Regions from separate parts of the Pontibacter brevis genome, predicted to be linked through region 2. Evidence: riboswitches for the same ligand, from Rfam matches in the RefSeq annotation. Region 2 holds a riboswitch; each other region holds the start of a gene.
The links. Region 2 has a riboswitch for thiamine pyrophosphate ahead of ACYVB1_RS03710 (TonB-dependent receptor). Riboswitches for the same ligand answer to the same signal wherever they lie in the genome.

Region 1 (10,707 bases), on a different contig from region 2:
GGAAATGGAAGTACCCGCCTGGATGCCTAATTTCTGAAAATACCCGGCGTGGAGGGCATGCTCCACTACGATGGCACCTTCCGCAAAGCGCATGAACTCCAGTGCATGCTCGGTGGTGTGCGCCCGGGCCGCAATAAGAGAGAGGGCTTTGCCAAAATCAGCCAGGTACAGGGAATCCTGGGCAATATAGAATTTAAACTTTTCCTTCGACAATGTTCCTTTTATCAGCTCACTGATAAAAGGCATCCCGGTTATCTGCTCATATATAGAAGCACCTGCCTCCCACGCATTCTTACTCCAGCTCATGTTTTTGTAGTTTTTGCGGTTGAAAGAAATGGTTTAAAGGGCCGTGTCCTTCTCCTGTCTGAACATCTTTACCCTGGTCAATGGCATGGTGCACGTACTCCCTGGCCTGCTCTATGGCCTCTGTCAGTTCCACACGCATTGCTAAAAAGGCGGCGATGGCGGAGGAGAGGGTGCAGCCTGTGCCATGGGTGTTCTTACTGGCGATGGCCTCTGATTGGAATACCCGCATGTCGCCGTTTTGATGCAGGTATACATCGTAGAGCCGTGGCCCCTGCAGGTGTCCTCCTTTGACCAATACCGAGCGGCAGCCTGTCTCCAGAATAAGGTGTGCGGCATCTTTCATTCCGGCTACATCCTTTATCTGCCTGCCGGCTAAAATTTCTGCCTCATCCAGGTTCGGCGTAGCCAGTTCCGCCAGTGGAAGGAGCTCCTTTTTAAGCAGTGCAATGGTGTTGTCCTCTATCAGCTTATCGCCACTTGTTGCCACCATCACCGGGTCCAGAACAACCGGTACAGCATAGTTTTTCAGTTGTTCGGCAATTGCCTGTACAAGATCTGCACTGTGCACCATGCCTATTTTAATGGCAGCAGGTTTTATGTCGTCCATCACGGCTTTTATCTGGCCCTGCACGATGTCTGCTGGGATACTGTGTATGCCGGTGACGCCACAGGTGTTCTGCACGGTGATAGCCGTAATGGCCGAGGTGCCAAAGCAGCCCAGCGCTGAGAACGTTTTCAGGTCGGCTTGTATGCCCGCACCACCGCCACTGTCTGATCCTGCAATAGTAAGCACGGCAGGGTATTTATAATTTTTCATAAGGCATTCTCTATTTCGTTCCTGATTCTTTCAGCGGCCCGTGCCGGGTTCGGGGCAGAGCAAATGGCAGATACCACAGCCAGGCAGTCGGCACCTGCCTTCACTATATCAGCGGCGTTTGCTTCACTAACGCGGCCAATGGCTACCAGCGGTTTAGCTGTTAAGGCTCTGATGCGGCTGATGCCATCCAGGCCCCATTCGGTCACAGTGTCTTGTTTGGTAGGCGTGGAAAAGACCGGGCTCAGCGCCAGGTAGTCTGCCAGGGCGGCATGCGTGCTGTGCAGGTGCTCCTCGTATTCCAACGAGTAGCCCAGAATGCCACAGGCAGCCCATTCCTTCAGGATAGCAGCGGGTGCCATGTCGTTGTTGCCCACATGAATGCCTGCCGCCTTGCTCTGCACGGCTACCTGCAGGTTGTCGTTCACAATCAGGGGAACCTGGTAGCGGTCCAGCAACTCTTTCAGCTGCTGCGTCTTTTTCAGAAAAGCTTTTTCCGTGAGATTCTTTTCACGTATCTGCACCAGGTCTACGCCCCCTTTCACTGCTGCTTCCACCACCTCGGTTAAGTCACGCCCGAAGCAGGACGCTTGGTTCGTTACCAGGTACAGCCTGTATGGGAAGCTGCTCATGCCTTTCTCTCTAGTTTCAGGCGCTCCATGAAGTCATTTTCAGAGAGCTGGTATAGCGCGTCGAGGAAGTGGAGCTGCAAGGAGCCAGGGCCGGGTGATTTTTCTGCGGCTTTATCGCCTGCTATACCCATCAGGGCCATTGCTGCAGTGGTAGCAGCAAAGGGATCATCGGGGCTTACGGCACAGCAGGCTCCTACCAGCGCACTGGCCGTGCAGCCCATGCCCGTTACCCGCGCCATCAGCGCATGCCCGTTGGAGATAGTGTTGTAGTGGTTCTTAAAAACAATGAAGTCAGAGGCACCCGAAACGCAAACAACAGCGCCCGTGGTGTTGCTCAGCTGTTGCGCGGCCTCAAGGGCTTCTTCGCTCTGGTTTGTACTATCTACTCCTTTGGTATTAGAGCTTGCTTTCGCCAGCGCCATGATCTCAGAGGCGTTTCCCCTGATAACGGAGGGGCGGTAACGCAGTAATTCTTCCAGTACCTGGTTGCGGTAAGGGGTAGCGCCGGCACCTACCGGGTCGAGGACCCACGCTTTTTGAAGCGCATTTGCCTGCTCTACGGCCAGCTTCATGCTCTGCACCCAATACTCGTCCAGCGTGCCGATATTCACAACAAGGGCACCGGCGATAGACACCATGTCGCTTACCTCGCTGTGAGCATGCGCCATAACCGGAGACGCACCTGCAGCCAGCAGAGCATTGGCGGTATTATTCATCACGACGTAGTTGGTGATGTTGTGCACCAACGGTGCGTTTTGCCTGACGGCAGATAAAATATTCCAGAGTTGCTCCTTCATGGTTTCTCTTTTTATGGTAAAACGGCGGCTAAAGAGCTTCCCGGAGAGGAGGAGTGAGATGAAAAGAGGGAATAGCTGTAACAGCCATTCGTGCTTTTCCCTTCGCCAGCATGACCTGGATCAGGTTCAAAGGGTATTGTCTCAGTTCCTGTATGGGAACACCCCTAAAGCCGTTACTAAACTAAGTTAAATCTGCCTGAATTAAAAATGGGAGGCCAGGTAAATGAAGTACGTTCATCCCTGTTATAGCTTGATAGAAGGTAATACCTTCACAGGCCAACTCTATATTAAAACCTCTACTTTCCCATCAGCATCACCAACAACTACCTGCGAGACTTTCGGATGAAGAAACAAGCCACTCTCCACCACACCCGGAATCAATAAAAGGCTTGTGTTCAATTTTTCAGGGTCCTCAATCCGCTTAAAAGCACAATCTGCAATGAGGTTGCCATTGTCCGTTACAAAATCTTTGCCTTCCTGTTGCCGGATGGTTGCTTCACAGCCTAAATCCTTTAATTGTTTTAAGGTCAGTTCAGCTGCAAAAGGCACTATCTCCACGGGCAAAGGAAATTTACCCAACGTATCAACCAGTTTTGTTTCATCTACCACCACAATAAACTGCCGGCTGTTATAGGCAATAATTTTTTCCCGTAGCAGTGCTCCGCCACCGCCTTTAATCAGGTTAAACTGTGCGTCCACTTCATCTGCGCCATCAATAGTTACATCGATCACCTGGATCTCTGAAAAATCAACTAATGTTATGCCTAATTCTTTTGCCATGTTTTCTGACGTTACAGAACTGGCAACAGCTTTTATGTTCAGCCCCGCCTTCACTTTTTCTCCCAATGCCCTTATGGCCCAGGTGGCGGTGGAGCCGGTTCCCAGCCCGACCACCATTCCCTCCTGTACATAAGCTACTGCTTTTCCTGCTGCAAGTTTTTTAGGGTTCATCTGTCTGTTCTTGTTTGGCTTAAGATTTTTTCTTCTGAAAATAGCCCTGACCCGCCTTTGGTAAGTGTGATTTAACCGGGGACAGGAAAGGGCTATGATACATGTTGTGGATTAGCTCGAAGGGAACAGGTAATTTGCAATACTTTGCCTGACATTTGCTGGTGTACATCATTTGCCCCTCTGCTACACTGCTAACGCTAATAACGGTCACCCGCCGTGATATCGGGAGGGAAGATGCTGTCAATTTCAAGTACTTCTTCTACGCTTAACAGTATTTCTACCGCCTTGATATTTTCCTCCAGGTATTTTCTGCGCTTTGTTCCCGGAATAGGTACCATGTCATCGCCTTTGGCTAATACCCACGCCAGTGCCAGTTGCGCTGCGCTAACCCCTTTATCAGCTGCAAGCTTGTTTAGCTTGTCCACGATGTCGAGGTTCTTTTGGAAGTTCTCACCCATAAAGCGCGGGTTGTGCCTGCGGAAGTCACCTTCTTCAAAGTCATCCGGGCTTTTAATGGCACCTGTTAAGAAGCCACGACCAAGAGGGCTGTAGGGTACAAATCCTATTCCCAAGTTGCGCACTGTGTCCAGCACGCCGTTGTTTTCTACGTCTCTTGTCCAAAGGGAGTACTCCGTTTGCACAGCAGTCAGAGGGTGTGTCTTGTGCGCCCTTTCTATCAGTTCCGGTTCAGCTTCTGATATGCCCAGGTAGCGCACCTTGCCTTCTTTTACCAGGTCAGCCATGGCCCCAATGGTATCTTCAATCGGAACATTCGGGTCCATGCGGTGCTGGTAGTAAAGGTCAATGGTATCTACTCCAAGGTTTTTTAAGCTTCCCTCTGCAGATTTGCGCACTGTTTCTGGTCTGCCGTCTATCCGCACCCCATTTTCATCAATGGCAACACCAAACTTGGTAGCAATAAAGACCTGGTCTCTTTTCCCTTTGATGGCTCCACCTATTAAAATTTCATTTGTATGTGGTCCGTACAGTTCGGCAGTGTCAAGGAAATTGATTCCCAGTTCCAGCGCACGGTGTATGGTTGCTACTGATTCGTCATCGTTTCTGTCGCCATAAAAGGCGCTCATGCCCATACAACCTAAACCTATCGCGGATACATCTGGTCCATGTTTTCCTAATGTTCTTTTCTTCATCATGTCGTTTGTTTTCTATGTTCTGTATTTCAGTTGTTAAGCAGATTTATTTTATTTATTCACGCCGCCGAAGCACATGTATTTTATTTCCATGAAATAGTCCATGCCGTATTTCGAGCCCTCTCGTCCGAAGCCGGATTCTTTTACCCCACCAAATGGCGCTACCTCTGTGGAGATGATGCCTTCGTTGATGCCGACCATGCCATACTCCAATGCCTCGGCCACACGCCAGCAACGGTTAACGTCTTTGCTGTAGAAGTAGGAGGCTAGGCCATATTCTGTGTCGTTGGCCATCTGGATAGCTTCTTCCTCAGTGTTAAACCGGAAGATGGGGGCTACAGGCCCGAATACTTCTTCCTTTGCAATGACCATGTCTTCAGTGGCTTCTGCCAGTACGGTTGGCTGAAAGAACAAGCCTTCTATAGCACTGCCGCCTGTTGTGACTTTTGCCCCTTTCTCAACGGCATCCCGTATATGTTCCTGTACTTTCTTGAGCCCTTTTTCATTAATAAGCGGCCCTACCTGTACATTGGTGTCCAGCACATTTCCTGTTTTAAGCCCCTGCACAGCACGGGTAAATTTCTCTACAAATTCATCGTATACCTTGTCCTGCACCAGGATGCGGTTTACGCACACGCATGTTTGCCCGTTGTGCCGGTACTTGGCTGCCAGGGCGCCCTTCACTGCTTCGTCTATGTCCGCATCTTCAAAAACAATAAAGGGGGCATTCCCTCCCAATTCCAGCGAGAGTTTCTTCAGTGTGGAGGAGCACTGGCTCATCAGGATTTTGCCGACAGGAGTAGACCCTGTAAAGGAGAGCTTCCGGACCTTCGGGTTCTCGCAAAGTTCCTTGCCGACCTCGCTGCTGTCTGTCGTGGTGACGGTATTGTACACGCCAGGCGGGAAGCCGGCTTGCTCAGCCAGTTTACAGAGGGCCAGGGCTGTCAGGGGTGTCTCGAGCGGTGGTTTGATGACAACAGGGCTGCCGGCTGCCAGTGCAGGACCCACTTTGCGCGTAATCATGGCCAGTGGGAAATTCCAGGGGGTGATGGCTGCTGTCACACCAATAGCTTGTTTGATCACCACCAGGCGCCTGTCTTTTGTGTGAGGTGGTATGACATCGCCGTAAGCACGTTTGGCTTCCTCGGCAAACCATTCAATAAAAGAGGCGCCATAGTTCACTTCGCCCAGGCTTTCTGCCATTACCTTACCAGATTCGAGGGTCATGATGCGGGCCAGCTCCTCTTTGTTTTCCATGATAAGGTGAAACCAGTTACGCAGCATGGCAGACCTTTCTTTGGCCGTCATATCGCGGTAAGCAGGCCAGGCTGCATGGGCTGCGTCAATGGCTTTGCGCACGTCCTCCCGGTTCATATCGGGCACAGAACCTAGAACTTCGCCAGTGGCAGGATTGGTCACCTCAAAGGTTTTGCCACTTCGGGCTTCAATCCATTGGCCGTTTATGTATGCTGCTGTTTTAATAAGACTACTTTTTCCCATTTGGTGCTTCTATGGTGCTTTTATTTTTTGAACAGGCTCTTAGGGCGAAAGGCTGTTCCTTTTGCCTCTCCTGCTAAACGGCACATCACGCTGGTTCCTTTTTTCTTTTTACAGGTGCCTTTGGCATGGTCAGATTTAAACTACTGCTTTTTACAGTCTGCAGAAGGTGCCGCATTGAATCTGTACGAAAAGCCTGCTGTGCTGAAACTGAACGTGCAACTGCCCTTTGTTTACGCTCGTTGGAGGCAGACGTTTGAACGAAACGAATACCCCTGCCGTACTTAATTTTTTTCAGGAGCAGGAATTTACTGCCTAAACTTTTGCATCATGGCTCTTCCTGCTCTATAAACCAAACTCTTAAAATATGAAACTGATACGATACGGAGAACCAAATAAGGAAAAAACAGGAGTTGTGATAGACAACACTTTTTATGACACTTCCGCTTTTGGTGAAGATTATAACGAGCAGTTTTTTGAAACAGATGGGCTTGCCCGCCTGCAGGAATTTGTGGACTTCAATAAGGGAAAGCTGGAGCGCATACCGGAGAACAGCCGCCTGGGAAGCCCGGTTGCCCGCCCCTCTAAGATTCTTTGCACCGGCCTGAACTACGCCGACCATGCGAAAGAGATGAAAAAGGAGATTCCCACAGAACCGATCCTATTCATGAAGTCTACCACGGCGCTGGTGGGGCCAAACGATGATATTATTATTCCCAGGAATTCAGAGAAAACAGACTGGGAAATTGAGCTTGCTTTTGTGATAGGTAAAAAGGCAAGCTATGTGGACGAAGCCGAGGTAATGGACTACGTGGCGGGTTACTGCCTGCACAATGATGTGTCGGAGCGGGCTTACCAGTTTGAACGCGGCGGCACCTGGGACAAAGGAAAGGGCTGTGACACTTTCGCGCCCATGGGACCTTACCTGGTTACAAAAGACGAGATAGAAGACGTAAACAACCTGCGCCTGTGGCTGAAGCTAAATGGCGAACTGATGCAGGACAGCACCACCGCCAATTTTATTTTCAAGATACCGCATATTGTTTCCTATATGAGCCAGTTTATGACCCTGCTTCCGGGTGATATCATCTCAACCGGCTCACCTTCCGGTGTGGGGTACGGTTTAAAGCCACCGGTTTTCTTAAAGCCGGGCGATGTGATGGAACTGGGAATAGATGGACTGGGAACTGCAAGGCAGCAGGTAAAAGGCTACCAGGAAAGTTAACATACGCTTTATCTAATCAAGTTCTTTCAGAAGGCTTTCCAGGTCCAGCGGGCGCGTGTACATTTCCAGCGACCCGTCTGGCTTGGTAGGCCACATCTCCTTTGGGCGGTCCCAGTACAGCTCCACTCCGTTGCGGTCGGGGTCGTTCAGGTAAAGCGCTTCAGATACCCCGTGGTCTGCTGCCCCGGTGAACGGGTAATCTGCTTCCCGGAGCCGCCGGAAGATGGTAGCCAGATCTTTACGGGTAGGGTATAGGATGGCAGTATGGAAAAGGCCTGTGGTGCTTGCCGGAGGAGGGGAGCCATCCTTGCTGTACCATGTGTTCAGGCCGATGTGGTGATGATAGCCCCCTGCAGAAATAAATGCCGCGTCTTTCCCATAGGTGGTGGTTAGTTCAAATCCCAGCAAGCCGCAGTAAAACTTCAGGGCACTGTCCAGGTCAGCTACTTTCAGATGAACGTGCCCAATTCTTGTTTGGGGTGGGGTTGTATAGTTCGATTCCATAAAATGCCTTCTAATCCATGTGAGGAAGCAAAAATACTGGCTCACAAACTGGTTAACTGCTCTTCTACTGATACTGTTGTTTCATAAGGTTAGTTGAGGTAGCTGCTATTACCTTGATTAGCAATGTGCTGTTGCAGCGTGTGGTCGAATTTGCTATTTTACTCCTGAAATTCTACCCCACCTCACAAGACAAAATCATGACACAACAAGAGGAAAACAAAAAAATAGTGGAGGCCTATGTTGCGGCTTTCAACGAGGGCAATATGGATGCATTACGGGCACTATTTGCGCCTAAGGCCGAGATCCAAGGTGTGTTTGGGAAAGCCCTTATGGACAAAGCCATCCCGGTCTGGAGGCAGTTGGTGGAGGGGCTAGGGATGCAGCTAACGATAGAGGGCATGGTGGCAGAAAAAGATACAGTAGCAGTGCGCTATACAGAGCGTGGCACTTTTAAAGGTCCGTTTATGGGAAACGAGCCCACAGGCAAAACATATGAGATTGCCGCCATGGAGTGGTTCGTGATAAGGGATGGAAAAATACTGCAGCGCTGGGGTGCCAGGGACCATGCGGCTCAGGCCCGGCAGATTGGGCTGCCGTTGCAGTAAACATAAATAGAATTCCCACCAGGAACAAAAGCAAAAGGCCGGACTCATGCCCGGCCTTTTGCTTTAATATTAATTTGGTTTCTCCTCGCTATTAGCAGTTATTTCCGTCAATTCCACAGCTTTGTCCTTCTGTAGAGATTTCCTCAAACTTTGGCGCCTGAGGAGCTATCTGCGAGAATACCTGGTGGAAAGTATCTGCCGGCTGTGCGCCGCTTACAAGGTACTGGTCGTTAATAATGAAAGCCGGTACGCCCTTAATGCCTGAGGCATGCGCCCATTGCTCCAGCTCACGTACTTCTTTTTTACCTTCATCACCTTCAAAAAAGCCTTTCAGTCGCTCGGCTGGTATACCGTTGGCAATCCCTATTTCCTTTAGTAAAGCAATATCGTTCATGTTTTTGCCTTCCGTAAAGTAGCTGTAGAACAGGGCATGAGCTACTTCTTCCTGTACACCTGCCTGGCCAGCAAGCCAGATAAGTCTGTGGCCATTAAAGGTGTTGTTTACTGTCGTTAGTTTATCGAAGTTGAACTCGATGCCTTCCGGGGAACCGGCATCCTGCAGGCGCTGGTTCATGGCTTCTATCTGGTCTACAATAGAAGGACCATAGGCGTTTTTGAAATACTCTAACCTGTCCACGCCTTCCTGCGGAATCTGGGCGTTCAACTCAAAAGGCTTAAAGCTAATGTCAAACTCATACTTGTCGTTTGCCTCTGTCATGGCCTTGTTCAGGCGCTGCTCGCCAACATAGCACCATGGGCAATTCACATCCGATACAATATCTATTTTTATTTTCTGCTTTGTCATAATTCAGTGTCTTATTTTGTTTTACTTATTTGCTTTAATTCAGCCTTTCCTTTTTATTCTACGGAGCACCCGCTGTGCTTACTGTAGAATAAATAATTTTTCCTTTTGCCTTCTCACCTTCGGCAGTTTTGCCAGCCAGTCATTTTCTGTATCACGGTAGCCTAATGGCATCAGGGTCACGCTTCGCAGGCCCTTCTCCTTTAGGTTCAGCAATTCGTCCAGGGCAGCGCTGTCGAAGCCTTCCATCGGGGTGGCATCTACCTTTTCGGCGGCAGCGGCAACCAGGGCAGTACCAAAGGCAATATAAGCCTGCTTGGCAGCCCAGGTAAAGTTCTGCTCCTGCGTGTTGTTATGAGCGATGTTCAGCAAAGTATTTTTGAAATCGCTGAGTGCCTCTTCCGGCATATTTCTGACAGTGGCTGTGTGACTGATGTACTCCTGGATATGTTCCGGTGTAATATCATCCCAGGCGGCAAACACCAGCAGGTGCGAACTCTCCACAATCTGTGGCTGGTTCATGGCAATAGGCTGTATTTTTTTCTTCAGTTCCTCATCCTCTATTACCAGCACCGAGTAAGGCTGCAGTCCCATAGAAGAAGGGGCAAGGCGGATAGCCTCCAGTATATTTTCTACTTTATCGGCAGGCACTTTCTGCCCGTTCATTCTTTTAGAGGCGTAGCGCCATTCCAGTGATTCTACTATTTTGTTCATATAGGCTTAACAATGAAGTTTAAGTAATGATTCAGCACTAGGTTACTTTTGGTAACTCAAAAGTATTTAGTATCTTTGTTTAAGTCAAGAAGGCACTTTAAACATACTCAGTATCATGGAAGTAACTAAAGGTGAGAACCAGCACGTTAAGGTTCAGGAGAAGATAGATAAAATCATGAATGAGAAGGCAACGGTCGCATCCTGTTGCCCTGTAAAAGATGTAATAGGGCGCTTCGGCGACAAGTGGTCTGTCTATGCTATTCTGATGCTGGGCCGTAACGGGAAGCTGCGGTTTAACGAGTTGAAGAACCTTATATCAGGTATATCGCAGCGCATGCTCACTGTAACGCTGCGTTCCTTAGAAGAGGACGGCCTGGTGAAGCGAACTATTTACCCGGAGATACCGCCGAGAGTTGAGTATGAACTGACAGAGCTGGGGCAAAGCCTGCTGCTGCAATTGCTCAGCCTGGCCGATTGGGCAAAGCTGAACATGCACCAGATTGTGGAGGCGAGGGAGCGCTATGCCCAAAAATAGCAGTCGCATGGAGGTATCATTGGAGGCTGTTTTCCCTTCAATACAGCTTCTTCAGCCAGGCAACATGCAGGCTTTGCCATTGTGAATAATACTATCCTTGGCCCTTACTTACTTTTGTTCCGTACAAACAGGGAAGAAAACAGCGAGCATTGGGTATGAAAGACAGAAAAGTAA
Region 2 (10,707 bases):
TCTTCGTTGCCGCTGTTGTTTTTCTCGTACACATAGCGGAACTCAGAAGTAGAAACAGGCTGTGTGCCAAGCGTAGCAATGGTGGGCTCTTTACGGTCATTCTTCTTGGTTGCGGTGCAGCCGGCTATTAGCAGGACAGAGGCCGCAACAAGTAGGTGATTACTGCGCATAAGTTTTTAAAACAGAAATTTTTCTTTTGCTGATCGGAATCAGGACATGCAATTTTACTTATTTTTTCTGACAGATAAGTCAAAAAGTGTAACCACAAATGTATTGCAAATGGTTTCGTTTCCGATAACGGATAATGCGCAGGGAAAGTGTATAAGTCGCTTTATTTGATTTTTTTATAAAGCAGGCAGGTGTTTTGGGAGCCATCGCTTGTGAACTCCACTTTGTCCATGATGCGGTTAACTAGGGCAATACCCACGCCGCCTTTTTTGCCGAGCCGGATGTTCTCCTGTATGTCTGGTTCTTTGTAGTTGGCACGCTTAAAAGCCAGGCCCTCGTCTGAAATTTTAAATTGAAGCGTGTCCTTCACCTGACTAATGGAGAGGACGATGTGCTTTTTAGGATCTTCGTGGTTGGCGTGAATAATGAGGTTGGCGCATATCTCATCTACAGCCAACACAATCTGGTTCATCAGAATATCCGATAAGGTAAGGGCATGCAGGTACTCCGTGACAAAGTCACGTATTGTTTTCAGGTTTTTCTTAGTACAGTTTACCCGAATGGAGTTATTCATTTGCAATACTCCTTGCTTCCTCGTAATCAGATACGATAGTCATGAGCAGGTCAAGGCCCAGTATCTCAAACACGTTGCGCACCTTGTCCTGCATGTTGTAGAAGATCAACTTTATCTGAGCATCCTCGAAGCGCTGCAGGTGCGAGATAAACACACCAAGTCCGGCGGAGGAAATGTAGTGCAGGTTCTTGCAGTCGACCAGAATTTTACTGTACTCCATTATTTCAGGATCGGACAGTTCCTCGTCCAGCATCACTGAAGAGCTGGCATCGAGTTCACCATCAAGTGTCATGATGATGGTGTTATCTTTGATTTCGTGTGTTATTTTCATCGGCATACTTTACGGCTTATTCATTTGTTTGGTTCAGCGGGCTTAAACTTAATCACCAGCAGTGTCTGGTCATCGTAGAGGTTGCCGGGGCCCGTAAAATACTCTAAGTCGTTGATGATGGCGTATTTGATGTCTTCTGCTTCAAGGTGATAGGTTTGCTGCAGCATATATTTTAGCCTGTCTTCGCCATATTCTTCATTGGCCTCGTTGCGGGCTTCCACAATGCCATCCGTGTAAATCACCATCACGTCACCCGGGTTGTAATCGTAATACATCTCCCGTATATGGTTGGCGTAGCTCTTGTCCCGGATTATGCCCAGCCCCAGGCCGTCTGTCTGGAAGTAGAAGACGTCGTCCATCATGGCGTTATAGTACAGCGTGTGGCAGTGGCCGGCACGTGCAAACATAAAGCCTTTCATGCTATAATCTATTATATATAGCGCAGAAGTAATAAAAGAAGTTTTCTCAAGGCAGCGGCTCAGGGCACTGTTGGCCTGCTTCATAAACTCGCTTGGGGGCATGTCCTGCTGCATCAGCCCATGGAAAATGCCCTTCATCTGGGCCATGTGGAAGGCGGCTGAAATACCTTTGCCAGACACGTCGCCGATGATGATGGCAATGCGGGACTCGCTCAGTTGCAGGAAATCATAAAAGTCGCCACCCACTTCCTTGGCTGCCACAGCATGCGTGCTTATCTCAAACCAGCTGTCGACTGGGAACTTCTTCGGAATAAGGCTGTCCTGTACCTGAGTGGCAATCTTTAACTCCTCCTTATAACGCTCATTCTGCAGCGACTCTGCTACCAGCCGCAGGTTTTCTATTGTGAGGATGGTCTGGCTGGTAAACGTGCGCAGCACATTGACCGTTTCGCGGTCGAAGCCCTGCTCAATGTCCTTCAGCAGGTACAGCACCCCCGAAAGGTAATTCTTTGACTTGATAGGCAGAATAATCAACGACTTCCAGGGCAGCATCAAATCCCGGAAGCCCGGGTTTCGGTTCAGGTTGTTGTTGATATAATCGATGTTGTGAATGTTATAGGCCAGCAGCAGGTGCCGTATGCGCTTAATCTGGTCTGTGTCAATGTTCAGGAGCTGTGTTACCTGCGGCTCTCCGTTCCGGATTAGCTCAAACCATGCAGCGCTGGCATCTGAGGCTTTGATGGTGCTCTCGAACAGCATATCGTATACCTGTGCCTCACTTTGCCCCTGCTGTATAGACTGGCTCAGGCGCTGGAAGTTGAGCAGGTCCTCGCTCTTCTGCTCAAACACGCTGGAGGTAGGCAGGCTGAACAGCGACACCAGGAAGGCTGCCAGCGTGTAGGAGCCCACAAACATCATAGCCAGCAGCAGAAAGCCCACGTCCGTATAGTCAATCACCAGGTTCGGGCTATCAGCCATGCCCCTGAAGAAGCGCACGAAAATGTAGCAGCTGAGCAGGATGGCACCCAGCAACACCAGCGAACGGCTCTTGTTGCTGAACGTCAGATAAGCCACCCATTTCAGGTTAGTGCACAGAAACAGGATATAAAAGCCTATCAGGGCCAGCAGCGGCATGAAGATGTAGCTGGTATAGTTAAAATTAAAGATGGTGAGCAGCAGCATGGCTCCCAACAGTAACTCAAACCAGTCCCAGGCTATCTGCAGAAACTTATTTTTATGATAGAGCAGCAGCTGCCGCCAGATATAAAAAGCCTTAGCCAGGAAAACGACCAGCAACCCGAAATTGATTTGGTACACGAGGTGCAGCAGCAGGGGAGATTCCGTGTCGGCGTAGTTGGTCATTACCTTGTAGCCCAGGAAAAGAGCCACACTCAGGTAAGCAGCCACAGCAGCCTTCGAGAAGAGATTCCAGAGATAGCCTATAAAGTCTATCCCTTTCAACGATTCTGTGCTCAGGCGTTGGAAAAGGAAAACAGAAACAAGGAAAACAACAATCAGGAGATTGTTTAAGAAAGGCAACGATAACTGGGACGTACCCTCCTCGCGGAGTCTGTTTGCAGAAAACAAAACATTCGTTAACAGCAGAGCCCAGCTAACGACAGCAGTAGTAAACAGTAAAGATCTTGCATTCGTTTTGTAAAGCATAGGACGGGAATCCGCTGTTTTATTTTCCTGCGATAGTGTGTTGCTTTTATTAGATGTAATTTCTGTGAAAGGTAATAAAAATTTCCGCTCTTTGGCCAAGGTATGAGAGTAGAGTTAGAGAAAAACAACTTGCATAACGTAAAACGGAAGGCGTAGGTTAGCTTTAGGCCAATCTGCGCCTTCCGGTTCACAAATAGTAAAAGCATGAGCCGGCAAGGGCGCAAAGTGCGCTTTACAAAAAATGCTGAAAGCGCACTCTGCATCTTACCACTCAGAGCTTTTGCAAGCCAGACACCAGCAAGTGTCGGTAAAACAAAATTGGATCTTAGCGGCTGTAGTTAGGAGCCTCCCGTACAATTTGTACATCATGCGGATGGCTTTCGCGAAGGCCGGCACCGGTAATCTTCACCATTTTAGCGCCTTGCAGCTTCTCGATGGTAGGTGTGCCGCAATAGCCCATGCCTGCACGAATACCGCCTGCCAACTGGTAAATCACCTCCTGCACCAGGCCTTTGTATGGTACGCGGCCTACGATACCTTCCGGCACCAGTTTCTTGGCGTTTGTTTCGCTGCTCTGGAAGTAGCGGTCTTTTGAACCTTCCTCCATCGCTTCCACAGAACCCATACCGCGGTAAGTTTTGAACTTACGTCCTTCGTAAATAATCATTTCACCCGGCGCTTCTTCCGTACCTGCCAGCAGGGAGCCTATCATCACAGTGCTTGCACCGCCCGCAAGGGCCTTTACAATATCACCGGAAAACTTAATACCACCGTCTGCAATCACTGGTACACCTGTGCCTTCCAGGCCGCGTACCGCTTCCATTACGGCAGATAGCTGCGGCACACCGATACCGGCAATGACACGGGTGGTACAGATAGAGCCAGGGCCTACACCTACCTTCACGGCATCGGCACCAGCTTCTGCCAGGGCTTTTGCACCCTCAGCTGTTGCAATGTTACCGGCTATCAGGTCCAGGTTCGGGAAAGCTTCTTTTATTCTTTTTACAGCATCAAGCACACCTTTTGAGTGGCCGTGGGCTGTGTCAACGCTTATCACGTCTACACCGGCTTCCACCAATGCCTTCACGCGGTCCAGCACGTCAGCGGTAACGCCTACGGCGGCACCTACACGCAGGCGGCCAAACTCATCTTTGCAGGCAAAGGGACGGTCCTTCTTTTTCAGGATGTCTTTGTACGTAATCAGGCCGACTAGTTTACCCTCCTCGTCCACTACCGGCAGTTTCTCTATCTTATACTCCTGCAGAATATCTTCTGCCTTGGCCATGTCGGTACCCTTGGCAGCCGTCACCAGGTTTTGGGTGGTCATAACAGAGGACACGCTTTGCGTCAGGTCTTTTTCGAAACGCAGGTCGCGGTTCGTGATAATGCCGGTCAGTTTGCCCGCATCGTTCACAATTGGAATGCCTCCAATCTTGTTCTCGGTCATAATCTGCACGGCGTCACCCAATGTGGCTTTCTCATTCAGGGTGATTGGGTCGAGAATCATGCCGCTCTCCGAACGCTTCACTTTGCGTACCTGCTGCGCCTGCTTCTTGATTGACATGTTTTTATGGATAAAGCCGATGCCGCCTTCCTGCGCCATTGCAATGGCCAGATCAGCCTCTGTTACAGTATCCATGGCAGCCGACACAAGCGGAATATTGATGCGAATGTTGCGTGTGAGCTGCGAAGAAGTGTCTGTCTGGTTGGGGAGTACCTCCGAGTAGGCCGGAAGTAAAAGCACGTCATCGTAGGTGAGTGCTTCGAATAATATCTTAGACTGATCAGAGATCATGGCAAATAAATTAAGGGTTGTTATTTGCCGCGTAAAATTAAGGAAATTTCTTTAGAATATGCTGCAACTAAGTGTGTAATATTTTTTAGCAGCATTTAAGACAAGATGCGCTTAGTATTTTTTCATTGTGGTATCCACCTGTGTGGCCCATGCGTGTATACCGCCTTTCAGGTTGAGGATGTTCTCATACCCGAGGCGCTGGCTGAGGTAGTTGATGGCCTGTGCACTGCGAAAACCATGGTGGCAAACCATTACCACCGGAATGTCGCGCCGGATGCGGTTCGCTTGTTTTGGCAGCTCGCCCATCGGGATAAGCTCTCCGCCTAAGTTGCAAATTTCAAATTCTGATGGTTCCCGCACGTCTACTATTTGTATGTTGCTACTGCGCGACAGTCGTTCCTTCAGTTCCTGAGCCGTAATTTCATCCATAGGTTTTCTTTTTTAGTAGCATGGTATACGAATGGCAACGGTATTACGACACCCTGTCTGCATCGTTTTACCTTATTTCCCCCGGACTTCAAATTTAAACAGGGAATTGTTTACATAAGGTGTTCCGGGAGGTTAAATTGCAACGATGAATGTGGTGCAAAGTATTTTAGAAGCCCTGCAGGCCATGAACCTGGTGGAGTTAACAGGTGTGGTGACAGGAATAGCCTGTGTGTGGCTGGCGGCAAAGCAAAACGTCTGGACGTGGCCGATAGGACTGGTAAGCGTGGGCATGTATGTGTTCGTTTTTTATGATGCGCGCCTTTATGCCGACATGGGACTGAATGCCTTTTATTTTGTTACGAGCTTGTATGGTTGGTACGTGTGGCTATACGGAGGCAAGAACCATTCTGAGCGCAAAGTAGGGCGGATAAACAAAAAGGAACTGACAGTGCTGCTGGCACTGGGGTTGGTGTTTACATTGGGCCTGGGGTACTTTCTGGATAACTATACCGATGCAGACCTGTCTTATACAGACTCTGCCACCACTGCCATTAGCCTGATTGGTTATTGGATGATGGCAAAAAAGCAACTGGAGAACTGGATTGTATGGCTGGTGGTAGACGTAGTGTATGTGGGAGTGTACACGTATAAAGACCTTTACCTGACCAGCTTTCTGTACTTTGTTTTCCTGCTTCTGTCTATAAAGGGTTACCTCGACTGGAAAAAGGATTTGGTGGCACTGAAACAGGCTCCTGCGGAAGCGAATGCATAGTGCTACTTATTCGTCTTATTGTGAAAGTCCTGCAAGGGTAGCTACACGTACAAGTTAAACGAGTACGATTGCTGCGATCCCGCTAAGGGCGTAGAATGTTTCACCACAACCCTGCAGCATATGAGACAACGTAAACTGGAGTTACCTGAAGAGTTGAAGTTTGAAAATCGTTTAAAGTGGGGCTATGAATCTCCGGATGAAAGCCCAAAGCAGGTTCATTTGAATCAATACGGCGAAAAGCAGCCTAGAACAGTGGAATTGTATAACTTCTACGATTACAGCTTTTCGGAGAATTAGCGCAATAAAATAATGTGCAACAGCAAGGGGTGCCGGAGTTTTCTCCGGCACCCCTTGCTGTTTTAGGAACTAACCAAATTGTCATGCTTTCTACGGATGTAATCCCGACCTTTGCCCTATGCTCAAAATTGCGATAACAGGGCCTGAGTCTACAGGCAAGTCTACCCTAGCGGAGAATTTGGCCCGGCACTATGACACAGTGTGGGTCCCGGAGTATGCCCGCACCTATGTGGGCAACCTGGGCAGGCCCTACACCTTAGAAGACTTAGAGGCCATTGCCAGAGGGCAACTGGCGCTGGAGCAGGAGATGCAGCCCCAGGCAAAGCGCATTCTCTTTTCGGATACAGACCTGCTGGTCATCAAGATCTGGAGCGAGCATGCCTTTGGCCAATGCCCCACCTGGATACAGGATAAACTAAAGCAACAGAATTACAACCTTTGCCTGCTCATGGGCGTTGATTTGCCCTGGGAGCCGGATCCACAGCGCGAACATCCGCACCTGCGGCAGTACTTTTATGAGTGGTACAAGCGGGAACTGCAGGCGCTGGGAGTGCCTTTTGTGGAAATTTACGGGCAGCAGGAAGAACGATTGCAACTGGCCTGCCGCCATATAGATGCTCTGCTCCAACAACATGACCTTCTGAAAAAATAAACTATGCTACATATCCTAGAAAACGAACAGTATAAAGTGGGGGTAGAGAGCCAGGGAGCCGAACTACAGCACTTTTTTAAAAAAGACGAGAACCAGGAGCTTGTATGGGTTGGTGATCCAGCTATCTGGAGTGGCCAGGCCCCTAATCTTTTTCCTATTGTTGGCGAATTGCCAAACCAGCAGTACACCTACAATGGCAAAACTTACCATATGAAGCGCCATGGTTTTGCGCGCCGCAGGGAGTTTAAGTTAGTAGATGAGAAAAAGAACAAGCTGGTATTCGAGTTAAAGCACGACGAGGAGACGATGGAACAGTATCCTTTTGAGTTCAGGCTGCTGATTGCATACCAACTGCAGCAGAACAGGCTGTCCGTCACCTACCAGGTTACAAACCCCGATGATGAGAAAATGTACTTTTCTGTTGGGGCGCACCCGGGTTTTAATGTGCCGCTTTACCCAAACGAGCGCTACGAAGACTACTATATCCAATTTGAGGAAGAGGAGACTGCAAGTCGCCATCTGCTGAGTGAGGAGGGCCTGCTAAATGGCGACACAGAACGCTTGCTGGAGCAAAGTAAGGTGCTGCCCCTGGACCGCAGCCTGTTCGACAAGGACGCTGTGGTGCTCAAGCGCCTGAAGTCAGAGAAAGTGACGCTGGCTAGCCGCACTAACCCGCGCCGCATAGAGGTGGCTTTTGAAGGGTTTCCGTACTTAGGTATATGGGCTAAGCCTGGTCCGGCACCGTTTGTGTGCATAGAGCCTTGGTGTGGCATCGCCAGCCGGGTAGGAGAGACCGGAGAACTGCAGGACAAAGAAGGAATAATTGAGCTGAGGCCCGGGCAGATTTTCGAGCGTACTTTTACTGTTACTGTGCTATAGCCGGTACAGGAACCGCAGACACAAAGTATAAACTGCAGGTGATAAGGCAGTCTAATAGCAACCTATTTAACATCTGATACGAAAAGGGCCCTGTTTATCAAACCTTAAGTTCCGCAAGGCCTTTTTTTGATACTGTTGCGTGTAAATTAAAAGCAGCGGCCCCGACTGAATCAAAGTATTCAGTCGGGGCCGCTGCTTTTAATTTACACTTTTCTTAATGCACTGATGGTTCCGGGAACTTCGGAACCTTTATGTTTCTAAAGTCATACTTCGGCTCAAAATCGTTGATGGGCAACGAAATGCCGGGTGGAAGGTCAATGTCTGGCAGATCATCGCCTAGCGGTTCGCCTCCGTCATCGTCATTGTCAGTGGATGGCGGGCGGTTAAATCTGTTGCGTGGGGCGAATGCATAGTAGGCGAGTATCGTCAAAAGGGCTACAGTATATATAATGCTAATCATCATCGCGGTAATACATTAAAATGTTAATGTTATGCCGCTTATTTCTGCGGCAAAGGTTTCAAATTCAGTACGTAAGGGGAAAGGTGCCTTAGTATGTTTTACAACGTACTTTTGGCCTTTGTGGTTATCTGTAAAAGCAAATTTTGAGTAGGAGTGCAGCAGCAAAAGCCGAATGCTTTACAAAGTATAATTATTCCTTCTTTGTTTGAAAGGTAAAGCCCCGTACCTTTGCGGTAGTTTAGGGGGTGCCTTAATAAAACGGGCTGAGATCATACCCATTGAACCTGATCCGGGTAGTGCCGGCGAAGGGAAAAAACGGTAACGAAATTTAACAGGATGCTCACCCCTGGCATGCCTGTATGTTTCATCAATTCATTTCTTTATAATGCGTAATTTCTTTATCGCAGTGGCAGCACTTCTGTTGCCTATGCAATTGCTGGCCCAGTACCAACTGAGCGGGCGCGTAACAAGTGCAGCCAATGGCGGGGCCCTGGCCGGAGCTAACGTAGTGCTGGAGCGGACAGGTACAGGTGTGTCTGCAGGAGCAGATGGCCAGTTCTCATTTCAAAACTTACCCTCCGGAAACTATAGTCTGAAAGTAACTTACCTTGGCTATGAGCAGAAGAAGGTAACGGTGGCCTTGCAGCAGGATGCCCGGGTAGAAATAGTGCTTCAGCCGCAGGCTCTGCAGACAAGCGAAGTGGTAGTGCAGGCTACACGTGCCGATGCACGCACAGGTACCACCTTTACCAACGTGACGCAGGAGGAGATAGCGGAGCGTAACTTCGGGCAGGACTTGCCTTACCTGCTGGAGCAGGTGCCTTCTGTGGTAGTGAACTCCGATGCCGGCGCAGGCGTGGGCTATACCGGCATCCGTATCCGGGGCTCTGATATCACCCGTATCAACGTAACCGTTAACGGTATTCCAATCAATGACCCGGAAAGCCATGGTGTGTTTTTCGTGAACATGCCTGATTTTGCCTCCTCGGTGGAAGACATACAGGTGCAGCGGGGCGTGGGAACCTCTACAAATGGTGCCGGTGCCTTTGGCGCCAGCCTCAACATCCAGACGCAGCAGGTGCGTCGGGAGGCCTATGCCGAGACAGACCATACCTACGGCTCCTTTAATACCTGGCGGAACAACGTGCGCTTCGGAACAGGGCTAATCAACGGTAAGTTTGCCTTTGATGGCCGCCTGTCGCGCATTAAGTCCGATGGCTATATAGACCGTGCTTCTTCTGACTTGAAATCCTTCTATTTTTCAGGCGGCTACTACGGCGACAAAACCTCTCTGAAGTTTATTGCATTCTCCGGGGCCGAGCAGACGTACCAGGCGTGGTATGGCACTCCGGAGGCGTTGGTATACGGCACTGCCGCAGATGTGCAGGCCTACATCGATCGCAACTACATTGAGGGCGCTAACCGGGAAAACCTGCTAAGCGCGGGTCGCCGCTACAACTACTACACCTACGACAATGAAACCGACAACTATCAGCAGGACCATTACCAGTTGCACCTGTCGCATGATTTTATGCCGGGGCTGAGTTTTTCGGGAGCGCTGCATTATACGTACGGGCGTGGTTATTATGAGCAGTTCAGGCCAAATGACAGGTTGTCTAATTACGGGCTGCCAAGCGTGGAAATAGGAGAGACGATCATTTCCAGATCTGATATCATACGTCGCCGTTGGCTGGACAACGACTTCTACGGTGCCACTTATGCACTGCAGTACAACCCAAACAGCCGCCTGAATGCTACGCTTGGAGGTGCCTGGAACAGGTACGATGGCCGCCATTTCGGTGAGGTTATCTGGGCCCGCTATGCCTCTACTTCTAACATTCGTGATAAGTACTATGATAACGATGCCGTGAAAACGGATTTCAACATCTTTGCAAAAACAACTTATGGCTTAACAGATAAGCTGTTTGTGTTTGGTGATGTGCAGGTGCGCACGATCAACTATGGCTTCGAGGGCTTTGACAATGACCTTGTAAGCATAGATCAGGAAGTGGATTACACTTTCATCAATCCAAAGGCGGGTATTACGTATAACCTGCAGCCGGAGCACCAGTTGTATGCCTCTTATGCCATCAGTAACCGGGAGCCTGTTCGCAAAGACTTTATTGAGTCGACACCGAGCAGCCGGCCAAAGCATGAGACGCTGCGCAATATAGAGGCTGGTTACCGGGGGCATATCGGCTTAACAGAACTGGCCGGTAAGGCGCTGACGGCAAATGTAGAGGCGAACTACTTCTACATGAACTAT
Region 3 (10,707 bases), on a different contig from region 2:
AGAAGCTACATGCTTTTTACCCAGAGGCGAAGCTGGACTTTCTGCTTCGCAAAGGAAACGAGTCGTTGCTGAAAGGGCATCCTTTGTTACGGGAAGTGCTGGTGTGGGACAAGCAACAGGGGAAGTATAGAAGCCTGCTGAAGCTACTAAAGCAAATAAGAGCCACAAAGTACGACCTGGTGGTGAACGTACAGCGCTTTGGTGCCACCGGCATTCTGACTGCTTTCTCGGGAGCGAAGGAAACGGTAGGCTTTGAGAAGAACCCTTTCTCCCGTCTCTTCACCCGCCGCTATGTGCATGATGTAAAATCAGGTACGCACGAGGTGGAACGCAACGACATGCTCATCCAAAGCCTCACCAACGCTATTCCTTCCAAACCCAAACTATATCCTTCCCCTGTAGATTTTGCAAAGGTACAGGAGCTGAAGCAGGAGCCTTTCATCTGCATGGCCCCCACTTCAGTGTGGTTCACCAAACAGTACCCACAGGAGCAGTGGGTGCAGCTCATCAACAGCCTCGATCCCAAATATAAAGTTTACCTGCTTGGCTCGCCCGCTGACAAAGCACACTGTGATACGATCCTCAGCCAAAGCACCAGCCAGCGCGTTGAGAACCTGTGCGGGCAGTTGAACCTGCTGCAGTCTGCGGCGCTAATGCGGGATGCGGTACTTAATTATGTGAATGATTCAGGCCCGATGCACCTGGCTTCTGCACTGAATGCTCCTACCTGTGCTATTTACTGCTCCACCGTGCCCCGCTTTGGCTTCGGTCCACTTGCAGACTTTGCCCATGTGGTAGAGCGGAAGGAGCCGCTGTACTGCCGCCCCTGCGGACTGCACGGCTACAAAGCCTGCCCCGAAGGCCACTTTAAGTGCGCCCGCGAGATTCGGAATGAGCAGCTGCTGGAAGTCTTAGAAGTTAGAAAGTTAGAAAGTTAGAGAGTTAGAAAGTTAGAGAGTTTTGGGGTGATGCAAACATGAATTGTCTCTGATGCGGCTTATTGTTGTTACGGCTCCGGAATGGGTTGGGCAGGAGCATGAAGTGTGTTGCAGGCTTTTCGAAGCTGGTTTGGAGACGCTGCACCTAAGAAAACCGGAGGCAAGTATCACTGAGTTGCGGTATTGGCTTCAGCAGCTGCCGGAGCAGTGTCATGGCCGTGTCATGCTGCACTCGCACCACGCGCTGGCGCAGGAATTTGCGGTAAAGGGGCTGCACTTCAGAGAAACCGACAGAGCCACTGCAGCCACCACAGCGAAGCATCAGCTTACCTTTTCCACTTCTTTTCATCAATTAGCAGACGTCCAGCACCACCACACGCAATTCGACTACGCCTTTCTGAGCCCCATTTTTCAGAGCATATCCAAAAAGGATTATCCCGCTGCCTTTTCTCTTGATGAGTTAGAAGAAACGTTGCCTAAAGCTACGCTGCCTGTTATAGCTTTAGGGGGCATAACAGCCGAAAAGTTGCCACAAGTGCAGGAGCTTGGCTTCGCCGGAGCCGCCTTGCTGGGCGCTATTTGGGAGCAGCCAGCGCCGGTGGAAGCATTCAGGAATCTGCTAAACACTTTATAGCCTCCCCGGAGACCAAGACTTCGCAGCGTGCGCAGTTCCTGTAAAAGTACGCTACGGCAGTTTAAGTTAACAGCTGCAAACCCAGACCAGCAGAAGAAAGCAACTCCCTATCTCTAGAACTTTCTAACTCTCTAACTTCCAAACTTTCTAACCTATAACGCTGTCCCAGTCTTTCCAGATGGCCTCGTAGCCCTGGCTGCGGATCATTTGCACGATTTCGGCGGGAGAGCGCTCGTCGCTGATTTCAAACTGTTCCAGCGCCTGCACTCCACTGGCATAGCCGCCGGGGTCTGTTTTAGAGCCGGCACTGATAGAGGTAATGCCGAGCCGGACCAGGTTATTGCGGAAGTTCGGGCTCTCCCGCGTCGATAGCGATAACTCTACCTCCTCATTCCAGATGCGGTAGGCGCAGATCAACTGTACCAGTTCCCGGTCGTTCATGTCTACTTTAGGGGGTAGCCCGCCGGAAAAAGGGCGTAAGCGTGGGAAGGAGAGGCTGTATTTGGTTTGCCAGTAGGTGCGCTCGAGGTACTGCAGGTGCAGTGCTGTAAAAAAGCTGTCGGTGCGCCAGTCTTCCAAACCAATCAGCACCCCTAAACCAATCTTGTGGATACCGGCTTTGCCCAGACGGTCCGGCGTTTCAAGGCGGTACTGGAAGTTTGACTTTTTGCCTTTGGGGTGATGCTTTTTATAATCCTCATGGTGATACGTTTCCTGGTAGACCAGCACCGTGTTCAAGCCTAGCGGAATAAGCTGTTCATACTCCTGCTGGTCCAGCGGCTGTACTTCCATTGAGATGTGCGAGAAGTAGGGGCGGAGCAATTGCAGTGCTTCCTTGAAATATGCCACGCCCACGGTTTTGTTTGCTTCGCCTGTTACCAGCAGCACATGATCATAGCCGTAGCTTTTGATTACCTCCACTTCTTTCAGAATCTGCGCTGGTGTAAGGGTGGTGCGGGGCATGGGGTTGTCGAGGCTGAAGCCGCAGTAAGTGCAGATGTTCTGGCACTCGTTGGAGAGGTAAAGGGGCAGGTACATCTGCAGCGTTTTGCCGAAACGTTTCTGCGTGAGCTGCTGGCTCAGCGCCGCCATCTGCTCTAAATAGGGCGCAGCGGCAGGCGAAATCAGGGCCTTGAAATCCTCCAGGGTCCGCACAGGTTTAGAAAGTGCCCGCTCCACGTCTGCCGCCGTTTTGGCGTAGATGCTGCTCTTTACCTCGTCCCAGTTTTGTTGTTCAAATATAGCCTGAAAAGACATTGGGTTGCTATTTTAGTTGCTGCTTTGTGCTGGCGCCGTGCTTTTTTGGATCAGTTGACACGAACTGCAAGCTCGCGCCAGCGTGGGTTAATCTATGCTCTTTCATCATAATCTTAAAGCTCATCCAGAAACGCCGTCAGCGGACTGCTGGCTTGTGCTGTGATGCCTGTGGGAGCCAGCTTCGCCTCGTAGGCCATGCGTCCGGCCTCCACTGCCATCTTAAAAGCTGTAGCCATCATCACCGGGTTTTGTGACACGGCGATGGCGGTGTTCACCAGTACAGCATCGGCTCCAAGCTCCATGGCCTCCACGGCGTGTGAGGGCGCGCCAATGCCGGCATCCACCACCACCGGCACTTTGCTCTGCTGAATGATAATCTCCAGAAAAGCGCGTGTCTGCAGGCCGTTGTTGCTTCCGATAGGGGAGCCCAGCGGCATTACTGCGGCTACGCCCACTTCTTCCAGGCGCTTGCACAGCACCGGGTCGGCATGAATGTAGGGTAGCACCACAAAACCCAGCTTTACCAGCTCTTCGGCTGCTTTCAGGGTTTCTACCGGGTCTGGGAGGAGGTACTTCGGGTCGGGGTGTATCTCAAGTTTGAGCCAGTTCGTTTCCAGTGCTTCGCGGGCCAGTTGGGCGGCAAAAACAGCCTCTTTCGCATTTCGCACACCGGAGGTGTTAGGCAAGAGGTTGAACTGCGGGTGCTCCAGGTGCGGCAGAATATCATCCTGCCCGTGCTGTACATCCACGCGCTTCAACGCTACGGTGACCAGCTCAGAGCCGGATGCCAGCAGTGCTTCCTCCATCTGCTTTCCGGAGCCAAACTTGCCGGTTCCGGTGAAGAGGCGGGAGGTAAAGGTTTTATCGGCTATGGTTAACTGTTTCATACTTGTTTCTCTGTTGTTAAACTGAAATGCTGATTGAATTCAGCCAAAGAAGCGGCTCTGTCCTGTGCCAGCGTAATGGCTGAGGAAACGGCAACGCCATGGATGCCCGTTGGCAGCAGCAGCGGCACATCGGTTGCCAGGATGCCGCCAATGGCTATAATAGGAATGCTGATGCCCGCTTCGCGGCACTGCTGCAGGATAGAAGTATAGCCTTCCAGGCCGAGAACAGGGCTGAGGTTCTCTTTGGTGCTGGTGAAGCGGTAGGGGCCAAGGCCGATGTAATCCACGCCTTGCTCTGTCAGCCGCACGATGTCCTCAAAGGTGTTGGCCGTGCCGCCTATTATTTTCTCTGGCCCCAGCAGCTTCCGTGCTTCCGTGGGCTGCATGTCCAGCTGGCCCAGGTGCACACCATCGGCATCTACTTCCGCGGCCAGTGCCACATTGTCGTTGATGATGAACGTGCAGCCATAGTGTTGACAGATGGTTTTGGTTTGCAGCGCCAGGTCCTTCCAAACCTCGTAAGGCTGTTTTTTTACCCGCAGCTGTACCCAGTTGGCACCTGCCCGGCAGGCAGCCCCGGCAGCCATGGCATGGGTAAGTCCACGGGCTTCCTGTGTGATATAATGTAGTTTCGAAATCATACTTTCAAATGATAAGCTATGGTTGCATGAGGGAAAATAGACTGCCAGCGCAAGATGCTAGCGCGAGCTTATAGCTCGTGCTTCAGTTTTTGCCTGACATGAGAGGGGAAGAGAGGTACGAGCTACAAGCTCGCACCAGCACTTCATGTCAGACAAAAGACCTCGCAGCGTGCGCAGCTCCTGCGAGCGTCTGCCTATGAGTATATCTCCGAGCCTTTTGCTTTGAAAACCTCCGCTTGCTCCTGCATGCCCTGCTGCAATGCTTCTTCTTCGGATGCGCCCTTGGTTTTGGCATACTCCCGTACCTCCTGCGTAATTTTCATGGAGCAGAAGTGAGGACCGCACATCGAGCAGAAGTGCGCTACTTTGGCACCCTCGGCAGGCAACGTTTCGTCATGGTATTCGCGGGCCGTGTCGGGGTCGAGGGACAGGTTGAACTGGTCCTGCCAGCGGAATTCGAAACGGGCTTTGCTCAGGGCGTTGTCGCGGTACTGTGCGCCGGGGTGGCCTTTGGCTAAATCGGCGGCGTGGGCGGCGAGTTTGTAGGTAATCACGCCGTCCTTTACATCTTTTTTGTTCGGCAGCCCAAGGTGCTCTTTTGGTGTTACATAGCAAAGCATGGCCGTGCCGTACCAGCCAATCATCGCAGCGCCAATGGCAGACGTAATGTGGTCGTAGCCGGGGGCAATGTCGGTGGTGAGGGGGCCTAAAGTATAAAAAGGTGCCTCACCGCATACTTCCAGCTGCTTGTCCATGTTCTCTTTGATGAGGTGCATCGGAATATGCCCGGGGCCCTCTATGATCACCTGCACATCGTGCTTCCAGGCAATCTTTGTCAGTTCGCCCAGCGTTTCCAGTTCAGCGAACTGGGCGGCATCGTTGGCATCGGCAATAGAGCCTGGGCGCAAGCCATCTCCCAGAGAGAAAGCCACATCATACGCCTTCATGATTTCGCAAATTTCCTCGAAGTGCGTGTACAGGAAGTTTTCCTGGTGATGTGCCAGGCACCATTTTGCCATAATCGAGCCGCCCCTTGATACGATGCCCGTCAGGCGGTTTGCCGTAAGCGGCACGTACCGCAGCAGCACACCGGCATGTATGGTGAAATAGTCTACGCCCTGCTCGGCCTGCTCAATCAGCGTATCTCTGAAAACCTCCCAGGTCAGGTCTTCTGCTTTGCCGTTCACTTTCTCCAGCGCCTGGTAAATCGGCACGGTGCCAATCGGAACGGGGGAGTTGCGGATAATCCACTCGCGGGTTTCGTGGATGTTTTTGCCCGTAGAAAGGTCCATGATGGTGTCGGCGCCCCAGCGGCAGGCCCACACGGCTTTTTCCACTTCCTCTTCTATGCTGGAGGTAACCGCGGAGTTGCCGATGTTGGCGTTTATCTTCACAAGAAAGTTACGGCCGATGATCATCGGTTCACTCTCGGGGTGGTTGATGTTGGACGGTATCACAGCGCGGCCAGCCGCTACCTCCTGGCGCACAAACTCCGGCGTAATAAATTTCTGAGGTGTGTTGGCACCAAAGCTGTTGCCTGCGTGCTGGTGCCCGATGTTCTCCATTTCTGCCAGGCGCTGGTTTTCCCGGATGGCGATGTACTCCATTTCCGGGGTAATGATGCCTTTGCGTGCATAGTGCAGTTGTGTTACGTTCTGGCCAGGCTTGGCGCGGTAGGGTTTGCTCAGGTGCTGAAAACGCAGTTCGTCCAGGCTAGCATTGTGCAGGCGCTCCTGCCCGTACTCCGATGTAATGCCCGGCAACTGCTCCACATCGCCACGGCTCCGTATCCATTCTTCGCGCAGGCGCGCCAGGCCCTGCCGCACATCAATCGCTACGTTTTCGTCGGTGTAGGGACCGCTGGTATCATATACCGTTACCGCTGGGTTTTGCTGGCGCTCTTCCACACCCAGGAACTTGTGCACGGTATCCTCCAGCGTGATTTCGCGCATCGCGACACGTATATTATATAGCTGGCCGGGCACGTATACTTTGCGAGACGCCGGGAAAGGCGTGCGCGTGATCGTGTTGGCCGTAGGCGTTTTTTCTTGTCTCATATTTCTTCTTGATAAGTTTAGTAGGTAGGGGAAAGCGCTATCCGCCCTGGGTAGCGCGGATAAGGGTGAGCCGGTCGTTTTCCTGCAGCTGGTAAGAAGCCCAGTTGCTGCGGGGTACTACCTGGTCGTTAATGGCTACGGCAATGCCACGAACGTGCTCCAATGCTAAAAGCTGAAGCAAAGCGGATACGGAGGAAGACTCAGGGAGCTCCTTAGTTTGGTTGTTTAAGAAAATGGTCATGGTTTGCTCGGGATGGGATGCAGGTAGCACCGGCGCTTACCGGCCGAGCGGAATCAAGAAGAAGTTGGAGGACAGGTGTGGTGTATCTCAGCATAACTTTTCCCTTCGTCAGTGCTAACTGTATCAGGTTCAGAGGGTATTTCTCAGTCCTGCCTTTCTGTTTGGCGGCAGGACACCCCTAAAGTGTTGTGCTAAAGGTAAACAAAGTCTGCGGTAACTTCCAAATGTGCAGGCAGGATTGTGGCTTGTAAAAAATAAGCAGGCTCTTCTGCTCCACCCCTGACAATGGCAGATACACGCTGCCCGGGCCAGGATGCCTCAGTTGCCATTAATGTAAAATTTAGTAGTTTTATGATGTAACCCAAAAATAACCTACAATAAAGAACTATGAAGTACCACCCAATAGGGCAGGAACTGTTTGTGCAACACCGCCGCCAGTTTGTAAAGCAACTCAAACCCTCCTCCATTGCTGTGTTCCATTCCAACGACGTAATGCCCCTCAATGCAGACGCTACCATGCCTTTCCGGCAAAGCAGCGACTTGTTCTACTTAAGTGGGGTAGACCAGGAGGAAAGTATTCTGATGCTTTTCCCGGATGCAAAAGACGAGCGCATGAAAGAGGTTCTTTTTGTACGCGAAACAAACGACCACATTCTTACCTGGGAGGGATATAAGCTGTCCAAGCAGCAGGCCCGGGAGGTATCTGGTATCGAGACTGTTTTGTGGACACATGAGTTTGAGCAGATACTGAGAAGCCAGCTTTTTGAGGCGGAGCACATTTACCTTAACACAAACGAGCACCTCCGTGCCGTCATAGAGGTGGAGACCCGCGACGCCCGCTTTATAAAGTGGTGCCAGCAGCATTACCCTTTGCACAGGTACGAACGCAGTGCCCCTATCATGCACCAGCTGCGCGCCATAAAGTCGGAGCAGGAGGTGGCGCTGATTCAGCAGGCCTGCGATATTACAGAAAAGGGGTTTCGTCGCCTTTTAAGCTTTATAAAGCCGGGGGTAATGGAGTATGAGATAGAGGCAGAGCTTTACCACGAGTTTCTGCGCAACCGCTCCCGGGGGCCGGCTTACCAGCCTATTATTGCCTCTGGCGGTAATGCCTGTATCCTGCATTATGTAGATAACAACCAGGAGTGTGAGGATGGAGAGCTGGTGCTGATGGATTTTGGAGCAGAATACGCTAATTATGCCGCAGACCTGACACGCACAGTGCCGGTAAACGGAAAATTTACGCCACGTCAGCGCGACGTGTATAATTCGGTGCTGACGGTGATGAAAGCTGCCACACAAATGCTGGTGCCGGGCAACACCCTGGACCAGTACCACAAATTTGTAGGTATCGTAATGGAGAACGAGCTCATCAGACTGGGGCTGCTGAACGAAAGCGATGTACGAAACCAGGACCCCGCCAAGCCTGTGTACAAGAAGTATTTTATGCATGGCACCTCGCACCACCTGGGCCTGGACGTGCATGATGTCGGTAACAAGTTTCGGGCGTTTGAAGAAGGCATGGTGTTTACCTGCGAGCCCGGCATCTATATCCGGGAAGAAGGAATAGGCATACGCCTGGAGAACGATATCCTCATTACGAAGAACGGGCCGCGTGACCTGATGCAGACCATTCCGATTGAGGCAGACGATATTGAGCGCCTGATGCAGAAATAGGTGATATGTTTATAGGAAAACCCAGAATCAAGGCTGCCAGCCGTAAGCTGACAGCCTTTTTTGCTGTACTTACTACTAAATAACTGCCCTTGCGTCAAATTTTTTTCTCTTGTACAACCTTGTCCTACTGTATCAGTTCAAGTATAAAAGCTTTATGAGCGGTGCTGAGCTGCAGTTTTACATAACTGTTATGGTATTCAGTGCAGTGCAGATGTTTAACTTTGAGAAGTGCCTATGGAGAAACGTATCCTCCTTCTAAAGATTAGTGCAAGGGAAACAACTCTATTCCCGGCTGGAGTATCTTTTTTTTAAGCTTTACAAAAACTCCTTCGAAACATGCACGTATTGTCATATCAAAATACTTTGTAAAATTATGCAAACACAACTTACAAAACTTAGTAAACTAGCTATGGCGCTCGTCTGCTTGCTGATGGCAAGTAACGGGTTGTTTGCCCAAAGCTCTGATCAACGAACGAACATTCAGATATACGGAAGTGCCTTACAGTACAAAGGCGAAATAGACAACCAGTTCTACGAAGGCAGCAAGCTGGAGTGGGGTGGTGGTCTGAACCTGAACCGTTATCTGACGTCCGGCCTGGATGCTGGTCTGCACCTGACTTATGGTAGCACAGAAGCCAGAAACACAGAGGCAGGTAGCATGTTCAACAACGCGAACTTCGACGCCCAGATGGGGACAGCCATGCTGGCCCTGCGCCTCAAGTTGTATGGTAGCATCCTGAAAGAAGATGCCTTTATCGGACCGTACCTGCAAGTTGGTGGTGGTGGTGCCTGGGCTAAAACAGATGCTTACACAGCGGCCGGTGCCAGACAGACAGATGATAAGTTCTTTACTGGTGCCCTGAAAGGTGGTGCGGGTATCCGCTTCCGCTTCTCAGATGCTATTAGCGCTTTTGTTGAAACCAACTACCTGATCATTGGCCAGGACAAGATTGATGGTTACTTTGAAGATGAGAAAAATGACCGCTTCCTCCAGCACAATGTAGGTCTTGGATTTAACTTAGGCCGAGCCACAGATACGGATGGTGACGGTGTGCCTGACAGAAGGGATGACTGCCCTGATACCCCAACAGGTGTGCAGGTTGATAAGAGAGGTTGCCCGATAGACACAGACGCGGATGGTGTTCCGGATTACCAGGATCAGTGTCCTACAGAAGCTGGTACAGCTGCAACACAAGGTTGCCCTGACCGTGATGGCGATGGTGTGGCTGACAGAGAAGATGACTGCCCAGACCAGCCTGGTACAGCTGCCATGCGTGGCTGCCCTGATGCTGACGGTGATGGTGTAGCTGATCCGAATGACAGATGCCCTGATACCCCAGCTGGTGTACAGGTAGGTGCCGACGGTTGCCCTGTTGACACTGACGGTGACGGTGTTCCGGATTACCAGGATGCCTGTCCTAACACTGCAGGTCCAGGCACAGCAAACGGTTGCCCTGAGCTTGATGCAGCAACCCTGCGATTGCTGGAAGAAAAAGTACGTTTCGAGTTTGACCGTGCCCGTGTTCAGGAAAGCTATAAGCAACTACTGGATAGCATTGTGGTAGCACTGACAAACTATCCTGACCACGTACTGCTCATCAAAGGCCATGCTGACCACATTGGTTCTGAGGAGTACAACCAGGCACTGTCTGAGAGAAGAGCAGAAGCTGTGAAAGAGTACTTGATTCAGCAGGGGGTTCAGAACCCAGACCGCTTAGTAACAAGAGGTTATGGTGAGACACAGCCTTTAGTGCAAGTGAATGAGCGTCTGCCACGTCGCAGAACTGAATCGCAACGAGCACGAAACAGAAGGGTAGGTTTTGAGATGAACACACCAGATATGCAGCTGAACCTGGATTAAGGTCGCTGAGACTAAAACAAAAGGGCCGCGGGAAAACCTGCGGCCCTTTTTGCTTTAATGAGCTACCGGATAAATACAAGTGCTGATTTGTGTGTTTTACGCTTTGTTCTCAGGCACATTTCTTTCTCGGGAGAATTGGCTGAACTACTTATGAATGCAGGAATGGTTTAATGCACAGCACCAGTTGATAATGGTATCATCATGCACAATAGACAAAGAGGCCTGTTCCGTAATTCGGAACAGGCCTCTTTGTCTATTAGGTTCTGCCTGGATATTACTGCTTCTGAGCCAGCAGGAACAGCACGGCCATTCGGATAGCTACACCATTTTCCACCTGGTTCAGGATAATAGAGTGGTGGGAGTCTGCTGCGTCGCTGCTCAGTTCCACACCTCTGTTTATCGGGCCCGGGTGCATAAGCGTAATTTCTTTGTCTAAGCTGTCGAGCATTTTTTTGTCGATGCCATAGTATAAAGTATACTCGCGCAGCGACGGGAAGTACTTCATCTGCTGGCG

Region 1: linked by a shared signal. The riboswitch ahead of thiM (hydroxyethylthiazole kinase) and the one ahead of ACYVB1_RS03710 (TonB-dependent receptor) in region 2 are both predicted to bind thiamine pyrophosphate.
Region 3: linked by a shared signal. The riboswitch ahead of thiS (sulfur carrier protein ThiS) and the one ahead of ACYVB1_RS03710 (TonB-dependent receptor) in region 2 are both predicted to bind thiamine pyrophosphate.

Annotation. Positions count from the first base shown of each region.
Region 1 is NZ_BAAGXV010000012.1:117,332-128,038, forward strand. Features, by position in the region: gene tenA (thiaminase II) at 1-306, opposite strand, end outside; gene thiD (bifunctional hydroxymethylpyrimidine kinase/phosphomethylpyrimidine kinase) at 293-1,123, opposite strand; gene thiE (thiamine phosphate synthase) at 1,120-1,752, opposite strand; gene thiM (hydroxyethylthiazole kinase) at 1,749-2,549, opposite strand; TPP riboswitch at 2,630-2,725, opposite strand; gene rpiA (ribose-5-phosphate isomerase RpiA) at 2,832-3,500, opposite strand; gene ACYVB1_RS03515 (aldo/keto reductase) at 3,698-4,654, opposite strand; gene ACYVB1_RS03520 (NAD-dependent succinate-semialdehyde dehydrogenase) at 4,703-6,151, opposite strand; gene ACYVB1_RS03525 (fumarylacetoacetate hydrolase family protein) at 6,516-7,373, shown strand; gene ACYVB1_RS03530 (VOC family protein) at 7,386-7,877, opposite strand; gene ACYVB1_RS03535 (ester cyclase) at 8,075-8,482, shown strand; gene ACYVB1_RS03540 (DsbA family oxidoreductase) at 8,574-9,287, opposite strand; gene ACYVB1_RS03545 (nitroreductase family protein) at 9,366-9,998, opposite strand; gene ACYVB1_RS03550 (winged helix-turn-helix transcriptional regulator) at 10,114-10,533, shown strand; gene ACYVB1_RS03555 (carbon-nitrogen hydrolase family protein) at 10,689-10,707, shown strand, end outside.
Region 2 is NZ_BAAGXV010000013.1:1,550-12,256, reverse strand. Features, by position in the region: gene ACYVB1_RS03765 (peptidylprolyl isomerase) at 1-170, opposite strand, end outside; gene ACYVB1_RS03760 (ATP-binding protein) at 332-742, opposite strand; gene ACYVB1_RS03755 (STAS domain-containing protein) at 735-1,073, opposite strand; gene ACYVB1_RS03750 (GAF domain-containing SpoIIE family protein phosphatase) at 1,094-3,079, opposite strand; gene guaB (IMP dehydrogenase) at 3,483-4,952, opposite strand; gene ACYVB1_RS03740 (rhodanese-like domain-containing protein) at 5,064-5,381, opposite strand; gene pnuC (nicotinamide riboside transporter PnuC) at 5,536-6,153, shown strand; gene ACYVB1_RS03730 (hypothetical protein) at 6,274-6,450, shown strand; gene ACYVB1_RS03725 (AAA family ATPase) at 6,569-7,102, shown strand; gene ACYVB1_RS03720 (aldose 1-epimerase family protein) at 7,106-7,981, shown strand; gene ACYVB1_RS03715 (hypothetical protein) at 8,196-8,444, opposite strand; TPP riboswitch at 8,673-8,770, shown strand; gene ACYVB1_RS03710 (TonB-dependent receptor) at 8,827-10,707, shown strand, end outside.
Region 3 is NZ_BAAGXV010000075.1:27,818-38,524, forward strand. Features, by position in the region: gene ACYVB1_RS15630 (glycosyltransferase family 9 protein) at 1-938, shown strand, start outside; gene ACYVB1_RS15635 (thiamine phosphate synthase) at 991-1,572, shown strand; gene thiH (2-iminoacetate synthase ThiH) at 1,720-2,829, opposite strand; gene ACYVB1_RS15645 (thiazole synthase) at 2,943-3,716, opposite strand; gene ACYVB1_RS15650 (thiamine phosphate synthase) at 3,713-4,357, opposite strand; gene thiC (phosphomethylpyrimidine synthase ThiC) at 4,552-6,414, opposite strand; gene thiS (sulfur carrier protein ThiS) at 6,452-6,655, opposite strand; TPP riboswitch at 6,739-6,845, opposite strand; gene ACYVB1_RS15665 (aminopeptidase P N-terminal domain-containing protein) at 7,043-8,332, shown strand; gene ACYVB1_RS15670 (OmpA family protein) at 8,742-10,193, shown strand; gene ACYVB1_RS15675 (aspartate carbamoyltransferase catalytic subunit) at 10,468-10,707, opposite strand, start outside.